3 regions of the Pseudocitrobacter sp. 73 genome follow, and region 1 is predicted to be linked to each of the others. Evidence: predicted binding sites of a transcription regulator. Region 1 holds the regulator's gene; each other region holds the start of a gene.
What was found. The regulator PhoB, encoded in region 1, activates phosphate uptake and scavenging genes when phosphate is short. The targets are predictions, from matches to a motif close to CTGTCATAAAACTGNCNNAT.
Positions count from the first base shown of each region.

Region 2: the regulator PhoB is predicted to act here: its motif matches at 1,803-1,822, upstream of pstS (phosphate ABC transporter substrate-binding protein PstS).
Region 3: the regulator PhoB is predicted to act here: its motif matches at 3,124-3,143, upstream of uvrB (excinuclease ABC subunit UvrB).

Region 1 is NZ_VTZO01000005.1:132,942-137,331, forward strand. It holds gene brnQ (branched-chain amino acid transporter carrier protein BrnQ) at 1-1,139, opposite strand, end outside; gene phoR (phosphate regulon sensor histidine kinase PhoR) at 1,560-2,846, opposite strand; gene phoB (phosphate response regulator transcription factor PhoB) at 2,868-3,557, opposite strand; gene sbcD (exonuclease subunit SbcD) at 3,751-4,390, shown strand, end outside.
Region 2 is NZ_VTZO01000013.1:272,231-276,620, reverse strand. It holds gene glmS (glutamine--fructose-6-phosphate transaminase (isomerizing)) at 1-1,610, shown strand, start outside; gene pstS (phosphate ABC transporter substrate-binding protein PstS) at 1,909-2,949, shown strand; gene pstC (phosphate ABC transporter permease PstC) at 3,077-4,036, shown strand; gene pstA (phosphate ABC transporter permease PstA) at 4,036-4,390, shown strand, end outside.
Region 3 is NZ_VTZO01000020.1:255,597-259,986, reverse strand. It holds gene pmrB (two-component system sensor histidine kinase PmrB) at 1-734, shown strand, start outside; gene uvrB (excinuclease ABC subunit UvrB) at 872-2,893, opposite strand; gene F0Q32_RS20025 (ABC transporter ATP-binding protein) at 3,643-4,365, shown strand; gene bioD (dethiobiotin synthase) at 4,331-4,390, opposite strand, start outside.

The sequences.
Region 1 (4,390 bases):
ATCAGGCTGATAAACATCGCGGGTGCAATTACGCGGGTCGAATTATGCCACCAACCGCGGGTAAAGCTTAATACAACCAGTGCGATACATGGCGGATAAATCAGCGTCAGTACCGGAATGGAGATCTGAATCAGGTGGCTCAGCCCCAGGTTGGAGACCGCCATCGAGAAGATACCCAGAATAAACACCAGCGAGCGGTAAGAGAGCGGCAGATACTGCGCGAAGAACTCCGCACACGCACAGGTCAGGCCAACAGCGGTAACCAGACAGGCGATAAAGATGAGCGCCGCCAGCAGGAAGCTGCCTGCCCCGCCGAAGGTATGCTGCACATACGCATGCAGAATCGCCGCGCCGTTCGCGCTCTTATCGACCAGCAGCGCGCTATCAGAACCCAGACGGAACAGCGCCAGGTACAGCAGCGTCAGGCCAACACCGGCCATCAGGCCCGCCCAGATGGTATAACGAGTCAGCAGGCGGGCTTCAGTGACGCCGCGAGAACGTGCCGCGTTTACAATAACGATCCCGAACACCATCGCGCCCAGGGTATCCATGGTCAGATAACCATTCACAAAACCATTGGAGAACGGTGCTGTTTGATAGGCTTCAAGCGCGTGGCTGATGGGGCCTGCCGGCCAGATAACCGCAGCAACGGAAAGCACCAGCAATGCCAGAATTTTCATCGGCGCGAGGAAGTTGCCGACGGTATCCAGCAGTTTGCCCGGATAGAGGGAAACCAGGATCACCAGCGCAAAATAGACCAGGCTGTAGATAAACAGCGGCATCGCGCCATCGCCCGTCAGCGGGGCAATACCAATTTCAAATGAGACTGTCGCGGTACGCGGCGTCGCAAACAGCGGGCCAACGGCCAAATAACAAACTGTCGCCAGCAGGACACCTGCGACTTTACCAATTGGCGTACTCAGGCTATCGACGCCACCGCCGACTTTTGCCAGCGCGACAACGGTCAACACAGGCAGACCGACTGCGGTAATCAAAAAGCCGAGCGCGGCGATCCAGACGTTCGGACCCGCCAGTAAACCGACCATTGGAGGGAAAATGATGTTGCCAGCGCCGACAAACAACGCAAAGGTCATAAAGCCCAGAGCGATGATGTCGCGTGTTTTTAACTGATGGGTCATATGTAACTACTGCCTGTGGATGTGGTGTTGTACAAATAAAAAACTTTGTGCCCGCTCCAACGGAATGTTTCAGAGGAAACAAGCAACAAACTCAGCGGGATATGCTCCCTTCGTAGCGTGAGGAAGAATAGTTTTTTGATTTGCTACGTAAATACAGTCTGATTCCTACTGCATTAGGCGCAATTTAAACGCTTATAACGTTTTAAAGCAATATGGGATCGCGAAACCAGACGATTATACCGATACTAAAGATAAACCTGGAACGATTAACCAGATATAGGAAAAACACATGGCTGATCGTGCGAACAAAAAAGCGTCAGTTGTTCATTAATTATTCGAGGGCAAATTGACTGCAAAGTAAACAGACCAGCCGAGGCTGGTCTGTGGAAACGCATCGTGACAAGCGCCAGTTCAGGCCCTTTATTTGGCAATTAATCGTTCCGGTAGCAGGAAACTGAAGCGCGTTCCTTTCCCTGGCTGACTTTCGATATCCAGACGGCTATCGTGGTGATTCAACGCATGTTTAACAATCGCCAGCCCTAATCCGCTGCCGCCGGTCTGTCGGGAACGCGCCTTATCCACGCGATAAAAACGCTCGGTTAAACGCGGAATATGTTCCGCCGCGATGCCAGGCCCGCTGTCCTCAACGCTGAACTGTGCGCCGTGCGGCGCATGCTGCCAGCACACAGTGATTTTCGTGCCCGCAGGCGTATGATTCACCGCGTTGTACACCAGATTCGAAACCGCACTGCGCAGTTGCTCTTCATTGCCCAGCACTTTCAACGTGTCATCAATATCAAAATGAAGTTCGTGCTGATGTTGGCTGAGAGTCTGCGCTTCCCGTTCAACCACCTTCAACATCATCGGCACATCCACCTTTTCATTGAGGGTGAGTGTCGGCGCGGCTTCAATTTTCGATAGCGTCAGCAGCTGTTTCACCAGCCCTTCCATACGCTGCGTCTGTTCACGCATGGTGTGCAACGCTTTTTCGCGCGTTGGGCCTTCGAGCACCTGCTCCTGAAGCATTTCCAGATAGCCCTGCAACACCGTCAATGGCGTACGCAGTTCATGACTGACGTTGGCAAAGAAGTTGCGCCGCGCACCTTCCAGCTGATGCATTTGCGTGACATCGCGCGCCACCATCAGCAACTGCCGGTCGGTATAGGGCATGATACGGATTTCCAGATGGCGCCCATTATTGAGCACCAGATGCAGCGGTTTAAGAAACTCGCGTTGCTTAAGATGCTGCGTAAATTCCGGATAACGCAGCAGGTTAAGAATATTTTGCCCGCTGTCGTCCGGCCAGCGCAGGCCAAGCAACTGCTGCGCCAGGCCATTACACCAGAAGATTGCGCCCTCTTCCGTGGTCAATACCACCGCATCGGGCAGCGATTCTGCACCGCTACGAAAGCGTTTAATCAGATTACCCAGTTCACGGCGACGTTTTTTATTACGCAATTGCATCTGGTTAAGGCCGTACAACAGGGGTTCCCAGCTACCGCGCCCCGGCGGTGGCGTCATGCTGCGATCGACCCATAACCACCAGGAAAGACGTAAAAGATTCCAGAAATGCCAAATCAACAACCCGGTCACCGCGGCCAGCAGAAACCAGGGAAGATGGCCGATAAGCAGCCCTAATATCAGGGCCGGGAGACAACACAAGAAAAGCTCAAAGGCGAGTCTTTTCCATGACAGCCGTTCCAGCACGCGTCACACTCCTGTCAACATTCAGAAACGAGCCGAAAAACGGTAGCCCGTGCCGCGAACGGTTTGCACCATACGATCGTGGCCGCTGTGTTCCAGCGCTTTACGCAGGCGGCGAATATGCACATCCACCGTGCGATCTTCCACATAAACGTTAGTGCCCCAGACATGGTTCAACAGTTGCTCACGGCTATAGACGCGTTCAGGATGCGTCATAAAGAAGTGCAGCAACTTAAATTCGGTCGGGCCCATATCGAGCGGGTTTTCCCCGGTCATCACGCGATGCGAGGTGGGATCAAGGCTTAAACCCTGCATCTCAATCACCTCCTCCACCGCCATTGGGGAGATACGGCGCATCACCGCTTTAATACGCGCCACCAGCTCTTTCGGGGAAAAGGGTTTAGTAATGTAATCATCCGCGCCGGTTTCCAGACCGCGTACGCGATCCTCTTCTTCACCGCGCGCCGTCAGCATCATAACCGGAATATCACGGGTCAGCGCTTCACGCTTGAGATGTTTGATAAACTGTAGCCCTGAGCCGCCCGGTAGCATCCAGTCGAGCAGAATAAGATCGGGCCAGGGTTCATTGAGCTGATTCACCGCGCTGTCATAATCTTCCGCCTCAATCGGCTGGAAACCATTTTGCTCCAGCACGAAACAGACCATTTCGCGGATGGGTGCTTCATCTTCAACGACCAGAATACGTCTCGCCATTTTATGCCCTGTTTTTTTAGCCATCAGTATACATTTGGCGCCATTATGCGTCAGATTTATGACACTTTTATGAAAAACATGACCGTAAAATGATGGCGATTTACGAAATATGACACTCGCGGAAGACACCCGTCGATCCTGCTGCCGGGGAATGTATAATCCCGGCTATGCTTTTTTCCCCACAGGGACGACGATGCGAATTCTTCATACTTCAGACTGGCACTTAGGCCAGAATTTTTACAGTAAAAGCCGTGCCGCAGAACACGATGCGTTTCTGAACTGGCTGCTGGAGACCGCGCAACGCGAACAGATAGACGCCATTATTGTGGCGGGCGATATCTTTGATACCGGCTCGCCGCCAAGCTATGCGCGCGAGCTCTACAACCGCTTTGTGGTAAATCTGCAACAAACCGGCTGTCATCTGGTGGTGCTTGCCGGGAATCATGACTCCGTCGCCACGCTGAATGAATCGCGCGATATTTTGTCGTTCCTGAATACCACGGTGATTGCCAGCGCCGGACACGAGCCTTTTATTTTGAATCGCCGCGACGGCACACCCGGCGCAGTTTTCTGCCCGGTGCCGTTTCTGCGCCCGCGCGATATCGTCGTCAGCCAGGCCGGGCTTTCCGGTGCGGAAAAACAGCAACATTTACTGGAAACCATTACTGACTACTATCAGAAACAATACCAGCAGGCCTGTACGCTTCGCGGCGACCGCCCGCTGCCTATTATCGCCAGCGGCCACCTGACCACCGTCGGCGCCAGCAAAAGTGATGCCGTGCGTGAGATCTATATTGGCACACTGGATGCCTTCCCGGCGCAAAACTTCCCGC
Region 2 (4,390 bases), on a different contig from region 1:
GTTGGGCAACGCATGGCGAACCATCAGAAACCAACGCGCATCCGCATGTTTCTGAACACATTGTGGTGGTGCATAACGGCATCATCGAAAACCACGAACCGCTGCGCGAAATGTTGCAGGGCCGTGGCTATACCTTCGTGTCCGAAACGGATACCGAAGTGATCGCGCATCTGGTGCATTGGGAAATGGAGCAGGGCGGCACGCTGCGTGAAGCTGTGCTGCGTGCTATCCCGCAACTGCGTGGCGCATACGGCACCGTGATTATGGATACCCGTAACCCGGAAACCCTGTTGGCCGCGCGTTCGGGTAGCCCGCTGGTTATCGGCCTCGGCATGGGCGAAAACTTTATCGCCTCTGACCAGCTGGCGCTGCTGCCGGTTACTCGTCGTTTTATCTTCCTCGAAGAGGGCGATATTGCGGAAGTGACCCGCCGTTCTGTAACCGTGTTCGACAAATCTGGCGCAGAAGTAAAACGTCAGGATATCGAATCCAATCTTCAGTATGACGCTGGCGATAAAGGTATTTATCGCCACTACATGCAGAAAGAAATTTACGAGCAGCCGAACGCCATCAAAAACACCCTGACCGGCCGCATCAGCCACGGCCAGGTAGATTTAAGCGAACTGGGCCCCAACGCCGACGAATTGCTGTCTAAAGTGGAGCACATCCAGATTATCGCCTGTGGCACCTCCTATAACTCCGGGATGGTTTCTCGCTACTGGTTTGAATCGCTGGCGGGCGTACCGTGCGACGTGGAAATCGCGTCTGAATTCCGCTATCGCAAATCCGCAGTGCGTCGCAACAGCCTGATGATCACCCTGTCGCAGTCTGGTGAAACGGCAGATACCCTCGCGGGCCTGCGTCTGTCGAAAGAGCTGGGTTACCTGGGGTCTCTGGCTATTTGTAACGTGCCGGGCTCTTCGCTGGTACGTGAATCCGACCTGTCGATGATGACCAATGCCGGCACAGAAATCGGGGTAGCATCCACCAAAGCCTTCACCACGCAGTTAACGGTTCTGTTAATGCTGGTGGCGAAACTGGCAAGCCTGAAAGGTCTGGATGCATCCATCGAGCACGATATCGTTCACGGCCTGCAGGCCTTGCCGAGCCGTATCGAGCAGATGCTGTCGCAGGACAAACGTATTGAAGCGCTGGCAGAAGATTTCTCTGACAAGCATCACGCACTGTTCCTCGGCCGTGGCGATCAGTACCCGATCGCCCTGGAAGGCGCGCTGAAGCTGAAAGAGATCTCCTACATTCACGCGGAAGCTTACGCCGCAGGCGAGCTGAAACACGGCCCGCTGGCGCTGATTGACGCGGATATGCCGGTTATCGTCGTTGCGCCGAACAACGAACTGCTGGAAAAACTGAAATCCAACATTGAAGAAGTTCGCGCACGCGGCGGCCAGCTGTATGTCTTCGCCGACCAGGATGCCGCTTTCACCAACAGCGACAACATGCACATCATCGAGATGCCGCACGTTGAAGAGGTGATTGCGCCAATCTTCTACACCGTGCCGCTGCAACTGCTGGCGTACCACGTGGCGCTGATCAAAGGCACTGACGTTGACCAGCCTCGCAACCTGGCAAAATCGGTTACCGTAGAGTAATCACACAGGCTCCACCTCCGGGTGGAGCTTTTTTTGCGCCATTCCCCGCCTGAGATTTATGACAATCTGTCATTTTCAGCTACTGTTTCTGATGTCATAAAAAGAAAATATTGCTGAAATCTGCAATTTGCGAAAATTGATAACTAATTGAATATTATTCTTTTTATATCCTTATTTGCGGTAAGCTCTTCCTTGTCATAAAACTGTCATATTCCATACATATAACTGTCACCTGTTTGTCCTATTTTGCTCATCGTAGCCACTAAACAATGCTTTATGAATCCTTCCAGGAGACATTATGAAAGTTATGCGTACCACCGTCGCAACTGTTGTCGCCGCGACCTTATCGATGAGTGCTTTCTCTGCGTTTGCTGCAGCAAGCCTGACGGGTGCGGGTGCAACCTTCCCTGCGCCGGTGTATGCCAAATGGGCTGACACCTACCAGAAAGAGACCGGTAATAAGGTGAACTATCAGGGTATTGGTTCTTCTGGCGGCGTAAAACAAATTACCGCTAACACCGTGGATTTCGGCGCATCTGATGCCCCGCTGTCTGACGAAAAACTGGCGCAGGAAGGCCTGTTCCAGTTCCCGACCGTCATCGGCGGTGTGGTTCTGGCTGTAAACATTCCGGGTCTGAAATCTGGCGAACTGGTGCTGGATGGTAAAACTCTGGGTGACATCTACCTGGGTAAAATCAAGAAGTGGGATGACGAAGCCATCACCAAACTGAACCCAGGTGTGAAACTGCCTTCGCAGAATATCGCCGTCGTGCGTCGTGCGGATGGCTCTGGTACCTCCTTCGTCTTCACCAGCTACCTGGCGAAAGTGAACGAAGAGTGGAAATCCAAAGTCGGAGCGGGCTCTACCGTAAACTGGCCGACCGGCCTCGGCGGTAAAGGCAACGACGGTATCGCGGCGTTCGTACAGCGTCTGCCGGGTGCGATTGGTTATGTCGAATACGCTTATGCGAAACAGAATAACCTGGCCTACACCAAAATTGTTTCTGCCGACGGTAAGCCGGTAAGCCCGACCGAAGAGAGCTTCTCTAACGCCGCCAAAGGCGTTGACTGGAGCAAATCCTTCGCCCAGGACCTGACCAACCAGAAAGGTGACGATGTGTGGCCGATTACCTCCACCACCTTCATCCTGGTGCACAAAGAGCAGAAAAAACCGGAGCAGGGCGTAGAAGTGCTGAAGTTCTTCGACTGGGCTTACAAAAACGGCGCGAAACAAGCTAACGACCTGGATTACGCGTCACTGCCGGACAGCGTGGTTGAGCAGGTTCGTGCCGCATGGAAGACCAGCGTGAAAGACAGCAGCGGTAAAGCGCTGTACTAACAGGATATTTTGACGAAAATGGCGGGTAGCGCTGCGCTTGCCCGCCCTACGGTTCACACTGTAGGCCCGATAAGCGTTTGCGCCATCGGGCAACTTCGTAAAACGCGTTTAACGGAAAGAGTGATTTATGGCTGCAACCAAGCCTGCTTTTAACCCACCGGGTAAAAAGGGTGACATGATCTTCAGCGCGCTGGTAAAACTGGCTGCGCTGATTGTGCTATTGATGTTGGGCGGCATTATCGTGTCCCTGATCATCTCCTCCTGGCCGAGCATCGAAAAATTCGGCTTCTCATTCCTGTGGACCAAAGAGTGGGATGCGCCGAATGATATTTACGGTGCGCTGGTTCCCATCTACGGCACCCTCGTCACCTCGATTATCGCGCTGCTGATCGCCGTTCCGGTGAGTTTCGGCATCGCGCTGTTCCTGACGGAACTGGCTCCCAACTGGCTGCGTCGCCCGTTGGGTATCGCTATTGAACTGCTGGCGGCGATCCCGAGTATCGTTTACGGCATGTGGGGCCTGTTTATCTTTGCCCCGCTTTTTGCGACCTATTTCCAGGAGCCGGTTGGCAACGTTCTCTCCAACATCCCGTTTGTTGGCGCGCTGTTCTCCGGTCCGGCCTTTGGGATCGGGATTCTGGCGGCTGGCGTGATCCTCGCCATCATGATCATCCCGTACATTGCGGCGGTCATGCGCGATGTGTTTGAACAAACGCCGGTAATGATGAAAGAGTCGGCCTACGGCATCGGCTGCACTACCTGGGAAGTTATCTGGCGCATCGTCCTTCCGTTCACCAAAAACGGCGTCATCGGCGGCATCATGCTGGGGCTGGGTCGTGCGCTCGGTGAAACCATGGCGGTGACCTTTATTATCGGTAACACCTACCAACTCGACAGCGCCTCGCTGTACATGCCGGGCAACAGTATTACCTCGGCGCTGGCGAATGAATTCGCTGAAGCGGAATCTGGCCTGCACGTCGCGGCGCTGATGGAACTGGGCCTGATCCTGTTTGTGATTACCTTTATCGTACTGGCGGCATCTAAATTCATGGTGATGCGCCTGGCGAAAAACGAGGGGGCGCGTTAATGGCTACGCTCGAAATGCAAAACACGGCGGCCCTGGCGGAATCTCGCCGCAAAATGCAGGCGCGTCGCCGTCTGAAGAACCGTATCGCGCTGACGCTTTCGATGGCGACGATGGCGTTCGGTCTGTTCTGGCTGGTGTGGATTTTGATGTCCACCGTAACGCGCGGTATCGACGGGATGTCGCTGGCGCTGTTCACCGAAATGACGCCGCCGCCGAACACGGCGGGCGGTGGTCTGGCGAATGCCCTGGCGGGGAGCGGGTTGTTAATCCTGTGGGCGACCGTTTTTGGTACGCCGCTCGGCATCATGGCGGGCATCTACCTGGCAGAATATGGCCGTAAATCCTGGCTGGCGG
Region 3 (4,390 bases), on a different contig from region 1:
TGACGCAAACACTCGATCGCGAACGTTTATTCACCGCCGATGTGGCTCATGAACTCCGCACTCCGCTGGCGGGTTTACGTTTGCATCTGGAACTCATTGAAAAAACACAGGCTATTAACGTTGGGCCGCTGATTCAGCGTCTGGATCAAATGACTAACAGCGTAGCCCAGCTACTGCAACTCGCGCGTGTGGGCCAGTCATTTTCCGCCGGCAGCTACCAGCGCGTTGAGTTAATGGCGGATGTGATTTTGCCGCTGAGGGATGAACTGGAATCAATGCTAAAAGGACGCGAACAGACGCTGGTGATAAGGGAAAACGTCCAGGACATCGCAGTTGCCGGCGATGCCACGTTGATAAAGGTGATGGTGCGTAACCTGGTCGAAAACGCGTACCGTTACAGCCCAACTCATTCAACTATTACACTCTCCGCTGCCGCATCCCCCACGCCGATGTTGATAGTCGAGGATGAAGGTCCAGGCATTGATGAATCAAAAGTGGGCGAACTGAGCCAGGCGTTTGTACGTATGGACAGCCGCTATGGCGGAATTGGATTGGGGTTAAGTATTGTCACGCGAATTGCGCAGCTGCACGAAGCGGCGTTTTACTTGCAAAATCGTGAAGAGAGAAGCGGCACGCGGGCATGGATTGCATTCACACCCGCGAACCTGAAATCGACGTTAAAAAGTCAGAACCCAGTGGCTGAGAAAACCGACGACAATCAGGCCGGAAAATAACAGAGTTAGAGATTGCTGAACGTTTAGATTAGACATGGCGCTATCCTCTTGTTGATGAGGATATTATCCGTGTTGGATATTAAGCGAACATTAAGGCTGGCATTGCCATGTGTGATGCCAGCCTCAATTTTTAGAGATTATGACGCCGCGATAAACAATTCACGTAGCTGATGAAGTTTATCGCGGATCTCGGCGGCTTCTTCAAACTCCAGATTCTGCGCATGCTGCAACATTTGCGCCTCCAGAGATTGAATTTGCTGCTGCAATGCTTTTGGCGTCAAGACCTGATCCGCTTCAACAATTTGCGCAGCACCGCGAGACTTACCGCGACCTTTACCTTTGGTTTTCGCAAGCCCCTCACCCAGCGCCAGAATATCGACCACTTTCTTGTTCAGGCCCTGCGGAACAATGCCGTGTTCTTCGTTATAGCGCTGCTGTTTCTCGCGACGACGTTCAGTTTCACCAATAGCCTTCGCCATTGATGGCGTAATTTTATCGCCGTACAGAATCGCCTTACCGTTGATGTTACGCGCGGCGCGACCGATGGTCTGAATAAGCGAACGCTCGGAACGCAGAAAGCCCTCTTTATCGGCATCCAGAATCGCGACCAGCGACACTTCAGGCATATCGAGACCTTCTCGCAACAGGTTAATGCCCACCAGCACATCGAACTCGCCAAGGCGCAGATCGCGAATGATTTCCATACGTTCAACGGTGTCGATATCCGAGTGCAGATAGCGAACGCGCTCACCGTGCTCTTCAAGATACTCGGTGAGATCTTCCGCCATCCGCTTGGTCAGCGTGGTGACCAGCACGCGCTCGTTAATGGCAGTGCGCACGCGTATTTCTGATAGCAGATCATCCACCTGCGTTGCTACCGGGCGCACTTCAATAATCGGATCAAGCAGACCAGTCGGACGCACTACCTGATCGATAACTTCATCGCCGGATTTCTCAAGCTCGTAATTCCCCGGCGTCGCAGACACGTAAATCGTTTGCGGCGCGAGCGCCTCAAATTCTTCAAACTTCAGCGGACGGTTATCAAGGGCCGAGGGCAGACGGAAACCGTACTCCACCAATGTCTCTTTACGTGCCCGGTCTCCGCGATACATGCCGCCAATTTGCGGGATGGTCACGTGGGATTCATCAATGACCAGCAGGCCGTCCGCCGGAAGGTAGTCAAACAGCGTCGGCGGCGGCTCGCCCGGCCCGCGACCAGAAAGATAGCGTGAATAGTTTTCAATGCCCGAGCAGTAGCCCAGTTCATTCATCATTTCGAGGTCAAACTGCGTGCGTTGACTCAACCGCTGCTCTTCAAGCAGTTTGTTGTTTTCCAGCAGCACTTTACGACGGTCAACCAGCTCGTCTTTGATCTCTTCCATCGCCTGCACGATGCGCTCGCGTGGGGTGACGTAGTGCGTTTTCGGGTACACCGTAAAACGCTGAATGGTTCCCTCAACGTGGCCCGTCAAGGGGTCAAACAGCGACAGGCGCTCGACTTCTTCATCAAACAGTTCAACGCGCAGTGCCAGGTCTTCTGATTCCGCCGGGAAGATGTCGATGACTTCGCCGCGCACGCGGAAAGTACCACGCTGAAATGCCTGATCGTTGCGCGCGTATTGCAGCTCAGCCAGACGACGCAGGATGGCGCGCTGGTCGATAATCATGCCGACCGTCAGATGCAGCATCATTTTCAGGTAGAGATCCGGGTCGCCCAACCCGTAAATTGCCGACACGGAAGCCACCACGATGACATCACGACGCTCAAGCAAGGCTTTGGTCGCCGACAGACGCATCTGCTCAATGTGTTCGTTCACCGAGGCATCTTTCTCGATGAAGGTATCTGAGCTTGGGACGTAGGCTTCCGGCTGATAGTAATCGTAGTAGGAGACGAAAAATTCAACGGCGTTTTCGGGGAAAAACTCTTTCATCTCGCCATAAAGCTGCGCTGCCAGCGTTTTGTTTGGCGCAAGTACCATTGTCGGGCGCTGGAGATCGGCAATGACATTGGCCACAGTGAAGGTTTTCCCCGAGCCGGTTACCCCCAATAGCGTTTGATGCGCGAGACCATCTTCCAGCCCTTCTTTCAGGCGCGCGATAGCGTCAGGCTGGTCGCCAGAGGGTTGGAAAGCCGAATGTAATTTGAACGGTTTACTCATGAACAAAGCTACCTGGTGGCGGGTTGATCGGGCAGGTGATTAATTCTACTCCCCAGCGCTAAATTTGCCAACAAAAAACACTGGATATAAAAACAGTGGCGCATTATGGTATTGCTGTTACGTCGTTCTGAATCGATGCGTAGTGGCTGAAATTTGCGCTCTGGCAGGATAAAAAAACTCCCGGAAGAGGTTATCCCCAGAACTTTTTCTGTTTTAACATTTGTCAATATGTGTCATTAAACTTTTATGTCAGTGAGTCGCGCGCCAACCCCAGCCATTGCTTTTATTCATCTTACTGATAATAAAAGAAAAGATTGAAAAGCCGCGTTTCGCATCAATTTACTGGCAAGCCGCGTATTCTCTCGCCTTCCGCAGGTTTTCTAACTCTAATGCACAAGGTTATCCACAGGAATAGTGGATAAGTGTCTGGAGCCCCTATCCCCTGTCACTCGGGCGCTTACGTCGATCGACTTAAAAGCGACGGGTAAAATTTTTTTATCGTTAATTTTTGATTTTTATCAGCGAAAATCATCATGAGGATTCTGCGTGACAGCCCTCACAGTTTCGTATAAATTTCGCCCAATCGTCGCTGATTATTGCGCCAGTGCCGTGCATTCCACGCTCTCCGACTCATCCCTATTCCTTAGGTTAATTCTTAAAAATCAGCCGTCATGCTGAGGAAAATCCGTTCTGGCAAGGTAATTGCAACCTTCTTTCGTGACCCTGTCCCTGGGCTTGAGGAGAACACGATGTTAAGTTTGCATGCAGTCAATCATTTCTACGGAAACCAGCACACGCTCTGGAACATCGACCTCGAACTGACTTCCGGCAAGTGCACCTGTTTAATCGGTCTTCCCGGAACGGGGAAGACCACGCTGGTGAACTGTATTACCGGCCATCAACCCATTGAAAGCGGGAGCATGATTTGGCAACAAACCGGCTCGCCGCCCTGCGATTTAATGCCCCTTTCACCCGTGCGGCGCACCACGCTTGGGATCGGTTATGTCCCTCAGGATAAACGCATTTTTTCGCAGCTTAGCGTGGAAGAGAATTTGCTGATTGCTCTCAAGGCGGCAGGTGAAAGCAGCGGCACGGTGGGCCCGGAAATTTACGCGCTCTTCCCATCTCTATATGCGCTCAGGCAACTTAAGGGCTCCGCTCTCACGGAGGACGACCGTTATCAACTGGCGGTCGCCTGTGCAATGGTCACGCAGCCACAGTTGCTGATTCTGGATGAGCCCACACGCGGCGTGGGCCACGCGTTTATGCACCGGCTGGGGGATATGCTTCTGCGCCTGAATCGGGAGATTGGGTTGACGATATTGCTGGCGGAACAACAGCTACCGTTTATTCAGCGGGTGGCGGACCGTTTCTGCCTGCTGCATCGCGGCAGAAACGTGGCCCAGGGCGATGTGGCGCAACTGGATGAACAGATGATTAAAGCGTGGATGACACCTGAGACAGGGCTGTGAGGTCAAGATACTGTCCAGAGTCGTG